Regions from separate parts of the Oceanobacillus sp. FSL K6-0118 genome, predicted to be linked through region 1. Evidence: riboswitches for the same ligand, from Rfam matches in the RefSeq annotation. Region 1 holds a riboswitch; each other region holds the start of a gene.
What was found. A riboswitch is a leader RNA that binds a small molecule or an ion and turns the genes downstream of it on or off. The one in region 1 is predicted to bind thiamine pyrophosphate.
Positions count from the first base shown of each region.

Region 2: it holds a riboswitch for thiamine pyrophosphate, as region 1 does, so the genes downstream of both, MHI02_RS06375 (ABC transporter substrate-binding protein) here and MHI02_RS02880 (lipoate--protein ligase family protein) in region 1, are expected to answer to the same signal.
Region 3: it holds a riboswitch for thiamine pyrophosphate, as region 1 does, so the genes downstream of both, MHI02_RS17000 (3-oxoacyl-ACP reductase) here and MHI02_RS02880 (lipoate--protein ligase family protein) in region 1, are expected to answer to the same signal.

Region 1 covers NZ_JBBOVR010000001.1:555,367-559,909, forward strand. Annotated here, with positions in the region: gene MHI02_RS02865 (heavy metal translocating P-type ATPase) at 1-731, shown strand, start outside; gene MHI02_RS02870 (heavy-metal-associated domain-containing protein) at 823-1,032, shown strand; gene lipA (lipoyl synthase) at 1,065-2,000, opposite strand; gene MHI02_RS02880 (lipoate--protein ligase family protein) at 1,993-2,838, opposite strand; TPP riboswitch at 2,924-3,032, opposite strand; gene trpA (tryptophan synthase subunit alpha) at 3,096-3,887, opposite strand; gene trpB (tryptophan synthase subunit beta) at 3,889-4,543, opposite strand, start outside.
Region 2 covers NZ_JBBOVR010000001.1:1,218,884-1,223,426, reverse strand. Annotated here, with positions in the region: gene hprK (HPr(Ser) kinase/phosphatase) at 1-259, opposite strand, end outside; gene MHI02_RS06380 (MDR family MFS transporter) at 445-1,908, opposite strand; TPP riboswitch at 2,316-2,425, shown strand; gene MHI02_RS06375 (ABC transporter substrate-binding protein) at 2,544-3,542, shown strand; gene MHI02_RS06370 (thiamine-binding protein) at 3,564-3,854, shown strand; gene MHI02_RS06365 (ABC transporter permease) at 3,854-4,543, shown strand, end outside.
Region 3 covers NZ_JBBOVR010000002.1:73,803-78,345, forward strand. Annotated here, with positions in the region: gene MHI02_RS16990 (LysM peptidoglycan-binding domain-containing protein) at 1-211, opposite strand, end outside; gene MHI02_RS16995 (LLM class flavin-dependent oxidoreductase) at 604-1,911, opposite strand; gene MHI02_RS17000 (3-oxoacyl-ACP reductase) at 1,991-2,743, opposite strand; TPP riboswitch at 2,887-2,987, opposite strand; gene MHI02_RS17005 (DUF4282 domain-containing protein) at 3,308-3,586, shown strand; gene MHI02_RS17010 (polysaccharide deacetylase family protein) at 4,299-4,543, shown strand, end outside.

The DNA of each region.
Region 1 (4,543 bases):
TATCCATCGGAAATAGAAAATTAATGAATGCAGATGGGATCCATATGGTGGAGGAAGTATGCGCGTATGCCATAGAACGGGAGAAATTAGGAAATACAGCTATCTTTGTGGCCATTGACGGAAAAATTGCTGGAATCTTTTCCATTGCTGACCAAATTCGAGAAGATGCAGTAGAAGCACTAGCCGAGATGCGTGAAAATGGAATTAAGAAGATGATTATGCTTACAGGTGATAACAAACATACAGCAGAATTAGTTGCCGAAACATTAGGGTTAGATGAATTCCATGCTGAATTACTACCAGAAAACAAAGTGGAAATGCTTATGAAGTTAAAAGCGGAAGGTCATGTTGTTGCAATGGCTGGAGATGGAATTAATGATGCACCTGCAATTGCTACAGCAGATATAGGTTTAGCGATGGGTGAAGGCGGTACAGATGTATCCATGGAAACTGCCGATGTTGTCTTAATGGCGGACCAACTCATGCAATTCTCTCATGCATACGCTTTATCCAAAGCTACGATTCGTAACATGAAACAAAACACGTTTTTCGCAGTAGGAACTGTGTTTGTCCTATTAGCTGGGGTATTAGCAGGTTCCATCCATTTAGCCTCAGGAATGTTCATTCATGAGGCAAGTGTTCTACTAGTCATTTTAAATGCAATGCGTCTTATTCGTTTTAATCATGGAAATAGGAAGGGGGGAAGAAAAGTTCCAGTTGCAGAAGTTTAAGATAAAATTGTTAAAACTTGACCTAGGTCAAAGAAAAGAAACAAAAGGGATTTTATAATAAAGGTAGAACAAAACAAAGGAGAGATTTATAATGAAAACAATAAAATTCCAATTAGAACCACTAACTTGTCCATCTTGTATTAAAAAGATTGAAACAAAACTTGGTAAAATGGATGGTGTAGAAGAAGCGAAAGTTATGTTTAACTCAAGCAAGGTGAAAGCAACGTTTAACGAGCAGGAAGTAAAAGCGGAGGAAATGAAAGAGGTAATTGAAAAATTAGGATATCCTGTTCTAAATTAAAAAGAGGCCAATAAGGGCCTCTTCATTTTTAACTAAAAGATCTGCTTTTCTTCTTGATTTTCAATGCCCTTCATATATTTAATTCGATTTTGCTTGGAGGAATTACTAACTTGTTCATCCGCATGATAGGAAGAACGAACAAGTGGGCCGGATTCACAATGTTTAAATCCTTTTTCAAGTGCAATTTCTTTTAATTCGGCAAATTCATCTGGATGATAATAGCGTTCCACATTTAAATGTTTTTTGGTTGGTTGTAGGTATTGACCGATTGTCATAATATCCACGTCATGTGCTCGTAAATCATCCATTGCTTCGATGATTTCCTCTTTGGTTTCACCTAAACCTACCATTATACTAGATTTGGTTGGTATGTCTGGTGCAATCTCCTTCACACGCTGTAATAACTGTAAGGAACGATCATACTTGGCAATAGCGCGAACTTTCTTTGTTAATCTGCGAACGGTTTCTATATTATGATTAAAAATATCCGGCTTACTATCCATTAAGGTATGTAGGCTCTCATAATCACCTTTCATATCGGAAGGTAATACCTCAATCGTACAGCCAGGATTTGCGTTTCGAATGGCACGAACGGTGTTGGCAAATACAGCGGCGCCTCCATCATCTAAATCGTCTCGAGCTACAGCGGTTACAACGACGTGCTTTAATCCCATTATTTTAACAGAATCTGCAACCCGCTTCGGTTCTCCTAAATCTAATCCACTAGGTAGACCGGTTTTGACCGCACAGAACCTACAACCGCGTGTGCAGGTATCACCTAAGATCATAAATGTTGCTGTTTGTCTTTCACTCCAACATTCATGAATATTCGGGCATCTTGCTTCCTCACAAACAGTGTTTAGACTTTTCTCACGCATTAACTTCTTTAATCCAGTATAGGACTTATTCGTGTTTAATTTAATCTTTAACCATTCAGGTTTACGGAGATATTCCTCTTGTTTAGACACTTTTAATAGACTCCTTTAGTAATCGATGATAATTCCAATCCTCTGAACGATATTTAGTCTCTGCTAGATGATGTACTTCTTCCCATTGTTGTTTTGATAATTCAAAAGGACGGAAAGTAACGTTTAATCCATGTTGAAATCCTTGATAGAATGCATCCTTCACTTCGTCAAATGATTTCTGTTTATTTGTTAGTTGGTCGATAGTGATAGCTTTGCTTTGGAAAGCATCACGTCTACGTTGTTTTATTTTTTCAGATGGGAAACGGAATAAATCATAGAGCATCTTGATATCGAGACTCATTGGTATGGACCCATGCTGCAGTAGAACACCCTTCTTCCTTGTTTGCGCATTACCTGATAACTTTTTCCCATCTACTACCATTTCGTAAAATGCGGCCTTTTCAAAACATACAGCTGTCTTTTCTTTCATGGCGCTTCTATCGGGCATGGCATAATCAACCGTGATTCCTAGATTCTTGAAACCTTCATAAAGCCCTTTTGATAGGACGTGGTAGGCTTCTTTAATAGAGGTTGGAATTTCTGGGTGATCCTCTGAAACTACAATACTGTAAGTCAATTCATTATCATGTAGTACAGCGCTTCCTCCGGTTAGACGACGAACAAATTGGCAATGATAGCTATTTACATTGTCGAAATGGATTGATTTATGTACTTTTTGAAACTGACCAGCCGATAAAGTAGGATGTGACCAACCGTAAAAGCGTAATGTTGGCGGAATTTTACCCTCACTATGCCAGTTTAATAGGGATTCATCCATTGCCATATTAACTGCTGCATCCTGATGCCCACTGTCTAAAAAGAACCATTCTTCTTGCAAAAATTACCCCTCCTCTTAAATCAAAAAGACTGCACTCCAAAAAAGAGTGCAGTCTTTTGTACAATAGATGTATCTTACATCTAAAATCCTTTTGGCTGCACTTCCCCACGCTAGTATTATCCATATCGGGTTCAAAGGGTTTAAGCAATAGGGTATTGCTATTCTCAGCGACAAAGGCTCCCCTAGTGATTATTATATTACAAATTCATCATACCAATTGGTAAATCCTGGGTAAAGTAAATTGCTTTCTTAAAATGTTATGCATGAATACTAGTTTGAATGCTTCCTTGGATTAAATTTTTCACTTCGTTGTTTTTTCCTTGGTGTAAGAGGTCAACAATTTTACTACCAACGATAACCCCATCACAGTGAGAACTTAACTCATGCGCTTGTTCCACAGTAGATACACCAAATCCTGCTAATACAGGAACGGTACTATATTTCTTTAGGTTTTCTAAATAGCTTTTTACATTGTCGCCATGGGAACTTCTAGCGCCCGTAGTCCCCATTACGGCTACAGCATAAAGGAAACCTTCTGATTTACTTGCGATTTCTTTTAATCGTTCCTCTGGACTAGTCATAGCAGCAAGGCGAATAAATGCTATTTTCTCATTTTTTAAGTGGGTTGCAATCGGGCCTTCTTCTTCCATTGGGACATCTGGGATAATGATACCGTCTACCCCAGAATCCGCACAGTCCTTAGCAAACTGTTCCATTCCATAACGATAGATTGGGTTTACGTAGGTCATTAAAATAATCGGAATGGAGCGGTCTACCTTCGTTGACTTCAGAAATTCTAAAATGGATGCTAATGATGTACCATTAGCTAAAGCACGAATTCCAGCTTCTTGTATGGTTGGACCATCAGCGATTGGATCGGAAAAAGGAATGCCTAATTCAATGGCGGAAGCTCCACTTTCCTGTAAAAAGTTAATACGTTCTTCTAATAGATCTAATCCGCCATCACCAGCCATGATATAAGGAACAAACAAATTTTGGTTGGCTGCCTGTTTTTGTTGTAATGCCTGTTCTAGTTTTTGTCTCCCCATCTTATTCTGCCTCCAATCTAGCTTTTACTTGTTCCACGTCTTTGTCCCCACGACCAGAAAGACAGATTACTAGTGTTTCTTTAGAAGTCATTTCTTTTGCTAGTTTCATTGCAAGTGCAACAGCATGAGAGCTTTCTAAAGCTGGGATAATACCTTCTGTTTTCGATAAGAATTGAAATGCCTCTAGTGCTTCCTCGTCTGTAATTGGTTTGTATGTTGCTCGTTTTGTAACGTGTAAATGGCTGTGTTCTGGTCCGATTCCTGGATAATCCAATCCTGCTGAAATAGAGAAGGCTTCTTTTACTTGCCCGTTTTCATCCTCTAATAGATGAGACAACGTACCGTGAAAGATTCCAAGTTTTCCTTTGGTTAAAGATGCGGCGTGATCCTTTGTCTCGACACCTAAACCTGCAGCTTCTGCTCCATATAATTTTACTTCTTCGTCTTCAATAAATGGGTGAAACATGCCGATGGAATTACTTCCACCACCAACACAGGCTACGACAGCGTCAGGTAACTTCCCAGTTTGTTCGATGATTTGGAGCTTTGTTTCCTTACCTATAACGGATTGAAGGTCACGAACCATTTTAGGGAATGGGTGTGGTCCAACGGCCGATCCAAGAATATAGTGCGTATCATTCACATGACTAGCCCAA
Region 2 (4,543 bases), 660 kb from region 1:
TAAAACATGGTGGATGGTAATGAACGATATTTCCAATTCGTATCTTTCGTTCTTCTTCACTTAATTTATGTAAATAGGTAACTTCTTTTCTACCCAAAATCTGAACTCTTTCTGTTGGAAAAAAATCGAAATGTCCAACAAACTCTAATCCTGGTCGATGCACACGTGATTGTGTAATCACATTTTGTAATCGGTTCTCTCCTGCAAGCACTTTCAATTGAAACTTATGAACTAAGTCCTCAACTGTTATTTGTTTCATCCTACATTCACCGTCCAATAAAGATATTAATGAATAGAATTATACTTTAGAATATTAGAATAGTCACCTTAGTTGCACTTATGCAGATTTTTACGGCAATCCCCGGACGAGAAAGATTTCCCCTAGCTGCCAAATAAATAACCCGATATTCATAATGAATATTATGAATATTGGGCTACCATCATCTAAGCTTTTTGATAAATTTTCTGATTATCGTGTTGTTTTTCTCTTAATCTCTCTAAATCTCTTTTCTCCACTTCTTCTTGAGATGTTTTACTATCCCTCACGAAAAACGAGGTCAATAGTCCAACAAAAGCAAGAACAGTTATCACGATAAATGCGACATTCACTCCATAGATAGCTGGATTAGGAATATCTGCTCTAGCTGCCGTTTCTCCTGTTGTTGTCATAACTGTAACAAGAATAGCTGTTCCAACAGAAGCGCCGACCTGCCTCATTGTATTATCCATTGCCGCCCCGTGTGGAATTAGTCGTTTTGGTAATTGGTTCAATGCCGCTGTTGAAATTGGCATCATGACCATAGATAGTCCAAACATTCTAATACTGTACATGATTGTCATGAAAGCCAAGGATGTTTCCGTATCTAATCTAGTAAATGGAATGGAAGAGACAGCGACAATTAGTAGTCCAGTCATCGCTAGCTTACGCGCACCATATCTATCAAAGATTCTACCTGTAATAGGAGACATAAACCCTGAAATCAACGCACCTGGTAATAACGCAATCCCCGCTTCAAAAGCAGTGAATTCACGCATGTTTTGCATATAAAGTGGGATAAGTGTTTCTGTCCCGATTAGCCCCATAAACGAAATGATTCCAATAACAACGGCTAGTGGGAATAGAGAATACGTAAAAACCCTGAACTCTAACATTGGATGCTGCAGTCTTAACTGTCTTAAAATAAACATAAAGAGTGACACTACTCCAACAGTGAGTGAAATGATGGTTAAACTTGCTCCCCAACCGTTATTCCCAGCTGAAGTAAATCCATAAAGTAATCCACCAAAACCAAAAGAGGATAAAATAACAGATGGAATATCTAATTTTGGTTTCTTTAATTCCGTTACATTTTTCAATGCGAAAAAGGCGATGATAATATCTACAATTGCAATTGGTAGGATGATAAAGAATAATACCCTCCAAGAATAATGCTCTGTTACCCATCCTGATATGGCAGGACCAAGTGCTGGTGCAAATGATATAACAAGACCAATTAATCCCATAGCTGATCCACGTTTATGAACTGGGAAGATTAAAAGAAATACTGTCTGCATTAGTGGCAGCATAACCCCTGCTCCAGCAGACTGGATGACTCGCCCTACTAATAAGAAAGAGAAATTAGGCGCAATCCCAGAAATTAATGTGCCTATAGCGAAAATACTCATTGCCGTTATAAACAATTGTCTTGTCGTAAACCGTTCTAATAAAAATGCACTAATGGGAATCATAATACCATTGACAAGCATAAACACCGTGGTTAGCCACTGACCAGTGTTTGCCGTAATTCCCATTTCCTCCATAATTGGGGGAATTGCAGTAATCATCAACGTTTGATTTAAAATGGAAATAAATGCCCCAGCAAGCAACAATGCGACAATCGTTTTTCGGTTATAACTTACCGTTTGCATATCCTTCCCCTCCCCTATTTCTTCATAACAATTCATAAATTATAATGCATTTCAGGTAAAAAGGAAATAGGAATTTTGCTAAATTTCAGCTAGATAAAGAAGACTTCCATCAGCGGAGGCTTTCCTTCATCCCCCACTGATGGTTAGTCGGCACTTATCGAACCTTTACGGGCAGTTGTTCTCCCACCTATTTGTATCCCCAGAAGTTTAAGGTGGGAGTCTTACTGCCCATTTAGGTGGGGTAATTAGAACAGGTAATTTAATAGGAAGGAAAAATTTTTTAAACGTAAAATCATATTCATAAACAATATCAAGTTGTGCAACTTTAAAAGAATCGTCAAACTTTTACAAATTTCTTGCTATATTAGAAAAACTATGCAATACTTAATTGTGTAAATTACAACTTAAGATGACTGTGGGGGTACCAGTGTTGCTGGTTGAGATTGTATCCGTTAGATACTAACCCTTAGAACCTGATCTGGCTAAGACCAGCGTAGGGAACATACCTGATACGTACATAACTAAAGTATGCACCCTAGGCAATTTGTCTAGGGTGCTTTTTGTTGGCTACTAATTCGTGTTATTCCCTACTCGAGTTTTATTCTTTTAGTTAAAAACAGGGAGGACTATTTATTATGAGGAAATTATCTGTTTTTTGCCTGTTGCTAATTGTACTAGCTGCATGCGGTAACAACACAGATGAAGAAAGTACAGATCAAACAGGTGAAGATGCAAAGCAACTAAAAAAAATAACCCTTGTTCTGGATTGGACCCCAAACACCAATCATACTGGTCTCTATGTGGCTAGGGATAAAGGGTATTTTGAAGAAGAAGGTTTAGATGTTGACATTATTCAGCCTGGAGAAGCAGGTGCTGAGCAATTAGTCGCTACTGGAAATGCTGATTTTGGTGTTAGCTACCAAGAAGGAATTACGGAAGCACGAATACAAAATGTACCTATTGTTTCGATTGCTGCTATTATTCAGCATAATACGTCTGGTTTTGCTTCCCTAAAGGAAAATAATATTACAACTGCAAAAGACTTTGAGGGTAAATCTTATGGTGGATGGGGTGCACCAGTGGAAAAGGCTGTACTAGATTCGATTATGCAGGAGGATAATGCCGATGTAGAGAAGGTTGAAATCGTTAATATCGGAAATACAGACTTTTTCACAGCACTTGAGCAAGGAATTGATTTTGCTTGGATTTACTATGGTTGGGATGGTATTAAAGCAGAGCTCCGTGACCAACCGCTTCATATGAATTATTTAACGGATTATAGTAAGAAATTAGACTATTATACTCCGGTATTAGCAACCAATGAAAATATGATACAAGATGATCCGGAAACTATTAAAAGCTTCTTACGTGCTGTTTCCAAAGGTTATGAGTTCGCAATAGAAAACCCAAGCGAAGCTGCAGACGTACTTATTGAAGCAGTACCAGACCTTGACCCTGAACTAGTTAAAGCAAGTCAAGAGTGGCTGTCTCCTAAATATCAAGATGATGCAGAAAAATGGGGAATTCAAAAGCTAGAAATATGGGAAAACTATGCAAATTGGATGTATGAAAATGATCTATTAGAAGTTGAACTGGATAGTGAAAAGGCATTTACAAATGACTTTTTACCTTAAATGATAAAGGAGAGATTTTAATTGGCAAACGCATTATTAAGTATTCAAATGATTCCTAAAGCAGAAAACGGAGTAGACACATATCCATTAGTAGATGAAGCAATTAAAGTGATTGATGAATCAGGTGTGAAATACCAGGTTAATCCACTTGAAACAACCATGGAAGGAAACCTTTCTGAATTACTACAAATTGTGGAAAAAATGAATGAGAAAATGGTTGAGAAAGGTTGTGCTAGTGCCATTTCTCAAATTAAGATTTTTTATAAACCAGACGGTGCATCCATGGATCAATTAACGGAGAAGTATCGTTAATGAGTACCATGGCAAAAAAAGGATGGAGGCCGGTTCTGGCTATCATCCTTTTCTTCATCTTGTGGGAAGTTGGAACTAGAATTTTTGACATGCCATCATGGCTACTTCCTGGACCAATTCAAATTTTCCAAGAAGCATGGACTAGCTGGTCAATTTACACGGAACACCTTCCATCTACTATTCAATTGATTGTTCTTGGGTTTTTAATTGGTAGTGGGGTTGGCGTTTTTGTTGCCATATGTCTCCATTTAATGCCTCTACTAAAGGACTTATTTTATCCATTTATCATTATTTCACAAAACATTCCTGTTATTGTCCTAGCACCATTACTTGTTATTTGGTTTGGATTTGGCATGCTACCGAAGCTAATTGTTATTTCGCTCGTTTGTTTCTTTCCGATAACCATTGCTCTACTTGATGGCTTTCGTCAAACAGATGCTGATTTAAAACACTATATTCAAATGGCTGGTGCGACAAAAGGACAAACTTTTCGGAAACTAGAATGGCCGAACGCTTTACCATCCCTATTCTCAGGACTAAAGATTTCTGCAACATATAGTGTGATGGGCGCAGTCATTTCCGAATGGCTAGGTGCAAGTAAAGGTATTGGCGTGTATATGACATTAGCATCTTCATCCTACCGAACCGATCGTGTCTTTGTAGCCATTATCGTTATTGTGGCACTCAGT
Region 3 (4,543 bases), on a different contig from region 1:
GTTCGTTTATGAATAATAGTTGATTCGGATAGATAATAGTTGACGTCAACTTATTTATATCCATTAATTTCTTTACTGTAGTGTTATGTTCTCTTGATATATCCCATAGCGTATCACCTTTTTGTACTTTAACTTCTGCTGCTGAAACGTTAGTTACTGTTACACTAGCGATAAGCATTCCTGCAGTTATCGCAGTTACTAACTTTTTCATCTTAAATCTCCCTCCATATTCTTCCAGATGTTATTCATTTTAACATAGATTTACAAAAGAAATATGACAAATGTATTACAAAGGTTTGTTTAGATTGCAGGGCCAAAGGGACCTTCCCTGTGATCCTTGTGATTCTATTAATTTTATAATTTCATAGACACAAGAAGAGGGTCTCCCCTCTTCTTGTGTCTCGACGATTATAAGACAATCATCCTTCATGCAAATAACCAGGTCCATGCCAAAACCTAAGCAACATACATGCCTTGTACAGAGCGGCTGACCTAGTAAAGTTTTTTGCAGAAATAGCTCACCTTACTTGACGGCAGGGTGGCTATTTCTTTTTGTTTAGATAGGCGACAATAGTTACGATCATTACATGAACATGATTCGAATTATGTTAATCCTAAATGTTCACGGAAAGTATGACCTTCATATTTCTCTCTGAAAATACCTCTTTTTTGCATTTCAGGAACAATTAGTTCAACAAAGTCTTCTAAACTACCAGGCAATGTAGGAGGCATAAGATTAAATCCATCAGCCACACCAGCTTCAAGCCAGACTTCCATCTGATCCACAATTTCTTCGGGCGTACCTATCAGCGTGTGATGCCCACCGCCCGCATTAAGATATCCTAATAATTCTCTTACGGTAGGTCGGGTATCATTAATAATTTCTAGTATCGTTTCGTAACGTCCGATTGGTCCAGTAAATTCTTCTACAGGAGGTAGTTGAGGTACTTCTTTATCCATTTCCCAATTCGAACAGTCTTGTTGAACAAAGAAACTCAACTGGTTTAAAGCTGTTTCAATAGGTAATTGCTCATCTAATGCTGCTTTTTTTTCTAAGGCTTCTTCATGAGTACGACCTACATAGGTTACTAAGCCCGGAAATACTTTAATATGTCTATTACTGTCTCCACTTTGTCTAACTTGTTCATCTAATTTTTCACGAAATCTTTTTGCCTGCTTCAAGTTCCACGATACGGAATAAACCGCATCGGCATATTTTGCCGCCAATGCAATACCTTGTTTAGATGCCCCCGCTTGCATTGATACTGGTTTGCCTTGGGGGCTTTTTGGTGTGGTGGATGGGCCATACACCTTAAAATAAGTACCAGCGTGATTAAATGGCTGAATGTTTGAAGGATCGATCAATTTCCCTTCTGCTCGATTATGTACAAACTCATTACTGTCCCATGAAAGGAATAACTTATTCATTAAAGCAGCAAATTCATCTGCTTTCTCATAACGTTTGTCATGAGGAGGCAGTTCATCCATACTATGATTTAACGCCTCCAAATCAGTCATAGAAGTAACGAGATTCCAACCAACACGTCCTTTTGTAATATGGTCTAAACTTAATAATTGTCGTGAAGCTGTGAAAGGATTAGAAAAAGTACTTGAAATGGTTGAAACTAATCCCACATGTTTTGTCACTTGAGAAATAGCTGTTAAATTGACTATTGGATCAAACCAAAATGCTGGCATATCACTAGAATCTTTAGCCGGAAAGGATTGATTATCAGCAAAGAATACTGCGTCAAAATAACCTTTTTCCGCTAACTGTGCTAAGGATTGGTAATATGAAATGTCCCCAATACGTTCAACGCTTGAGTCAGGCATTTGCCAAGCAGCCTGATGGTGCCCACATCCATACAGCAAGACACCTAAGTGTAGTTGTTTTTCTTTCATCTTTGGCATTTGTCATACCTCCAAACAATTATTATTCACTATCTTATATACTCCGTTTTTGAAAGACTATCCATTGTCATTTAAGCTACTAGTTCATTGTCAAACCGCCATCTACTGTGATATTTTGACCTGTAATACCGTGCGCATTTTCTGATGATAAAAAAGCGACCATATTGGCTACATCTTGAGGTGTGGTCACCTTCTTCAGTGGCGTCGACTGAGCAATTAAATCAAATACTTCCGGTGTTGTAACAGCACTGGCATGAGTCGTTTTTAATAATCCCCCTGAAACGACATTCGCTTTTATACCATATTGTCCTAATTCAGAAGCGATATTACGTGTAAAACCTATTAATCCAGCTTTAGCTGTTGTATATTCATGGTAAGGTACAACAGGATTTTGATATAAATTAGTACCTATACTTATAATACTTCCATTTTGTCGTTCAATAAATTGAGGGATGACGCTTTGAACTACATGAAATGCTGCTTTTAACGTACCATTTAGTTGTTTTTGGTAATCAACCCAGGTGAGTTCTGTGAAAGGTTTCTGTTTGTTTGGATCAAACTTAAAGTCTACTAATGCATTGTTGACAACAACATCTATTTGGCCAAAGTACTCCGTTGCTTTTTTTATCAATGTATCTACTTCTGTGCGATTGGTTACATCAGCCTGAATGGCAATAGCATTTTCTTCACCAATCTCAGAAACAAGCTTCTCAGCGGCATCCTGACTTTTATAGTAATTGATAACCACTTGAAATCCTTGTTGTGCTAAGGTCTTTACAATAGACTCTCCTAAACCTCTACTACCACCTGTTACTAATACTGTTCTCCCCATCATAACCACTCCTATATTATTAATTTTGATGAAACTTAAATAATAAAGTGATAAATAAAAAAATACGCAACCTTCACATAGAAAAGTTGCGTAAAAAGAATTAACTACATATTAAGAAAAAGGCATAATCACCCTTTTAGTATGTAATAGAATTTACACTTTCCTACGCTAGTTTTAACTAGTTCAGGTTCAAAGGGTTTGAGTAAATACTCATCTCAGTTAAATAACACCCCTAGTGAATATATTTAAGTTATAGTCAATGTTATAGTCTTCAGAAATTTATGTCAAGGGAATATGGCTGTTTAAGTATTTCTATCATCCCTTCAAAAATAACTCCAGTACCTTTTCCCATTCATTTATAGTTAGTTGCATACATAGTGGAACAAACTGCGCTTCATTGTTAAGTTTAAACTTTTATGCTAAAATTACCCTTTGCAAATCAAAGAATTTAAAAAGTCATCAGTTCTAATACTTCCTATAACGAAATAGAAATAAAATGAAGTGTTTTTTATGAAAGGAATTTTATTTCATGATGGATGGACTACGAAACAGGGAGGTGAATAAATGAAAAATTTTATTAGTTTTAATAAGATGATTACACCAACAATCATTAAAGTGCTTTTTTGGGTTGGAGTAGGCTTCTCTATCATTCTAGGACTTCTTCAAATTATAGCTGGTTTTGATTCTTACTTCGGTGGCGGTTACCAAATATTTATGGGTATATTAACTATCATATTAGGACCTATCTTTACAAGGGTTTATTGTGAATTATTAATTTTATTCTTTAAAATGCATGAAACAATACAAGAAATTAATGAGAAATTAGGTTTAAAGGATAATTAATTTTAAATGGAATATTTGATGTTAGCGTTAAAATTCTCGTGTAAGTTGTTAAAAGCTCTTATTCAAGAATGATCAAACGTTAGTTTTAAAAGGTTAGCCAGAAATTACTGGTTGGCCTTTTTTTATAAGGTTTTATTATAGCGGTAGTCGAGGTAGACGAATCAAACGTAGGAGACTTGATCCCGTAAACAAATTTATATCAAAAAATGCGAAAAAGAACAAAATCACCCATATTCACCATTATTCCCTGAAAGATTACAAGGAAATATTTCATTTCCCGGGGAATATCGACAATTTATTCTATAATTTATAAATATAAAACATTTTTTCTAAGTTGTTTATTTCTCTGAGACTACCCTTTTGCTTCCTACGGCGTCGGGTGGTTTCCTTGTTTTCTAATATTTTTTTCCGAAGAAATACGCACTAGTCTCACGCATAATTCCTCTTTGTGCACCTTATCACATTGTCATATACAACATAGTGCCTTAAAGCATTGGGGGCTAACATATTGATTAAGGACTCCATGATGGTATCCAACACATTAGCACCTCTACCCCTTCGTAACCCCTTAAACACACTTACCATATAGTAAAGATAAATGGGCAAATTTTTAAACATGGAGGTTCATATGCACACGAATCATTTTAATTTATGGTATCGGAGTAAATGGGATAGGCAAATGGGGCAAAGTCAACCAGTAGGAGGAGCGGAAATGACAAGCAGAGAGCCTCATTTAGTGGCGAATTCGATTTTACAGCGGGAATATCCCAACACCGTTGTTTTAAGAGGATCCCTTAACGAAAATAAAGTAGCTTTAACTTTTGATGATGGTCCAGATATACGCTTTACACCCCAAGTGCTGAATGTCCTTAATAAATACAAAATCAAAGCTACCTTTTTCCTGATGGGGGCTAGAGCAGCTGAACATTCCGATATCGTGAGAAGAATGCATGCAGA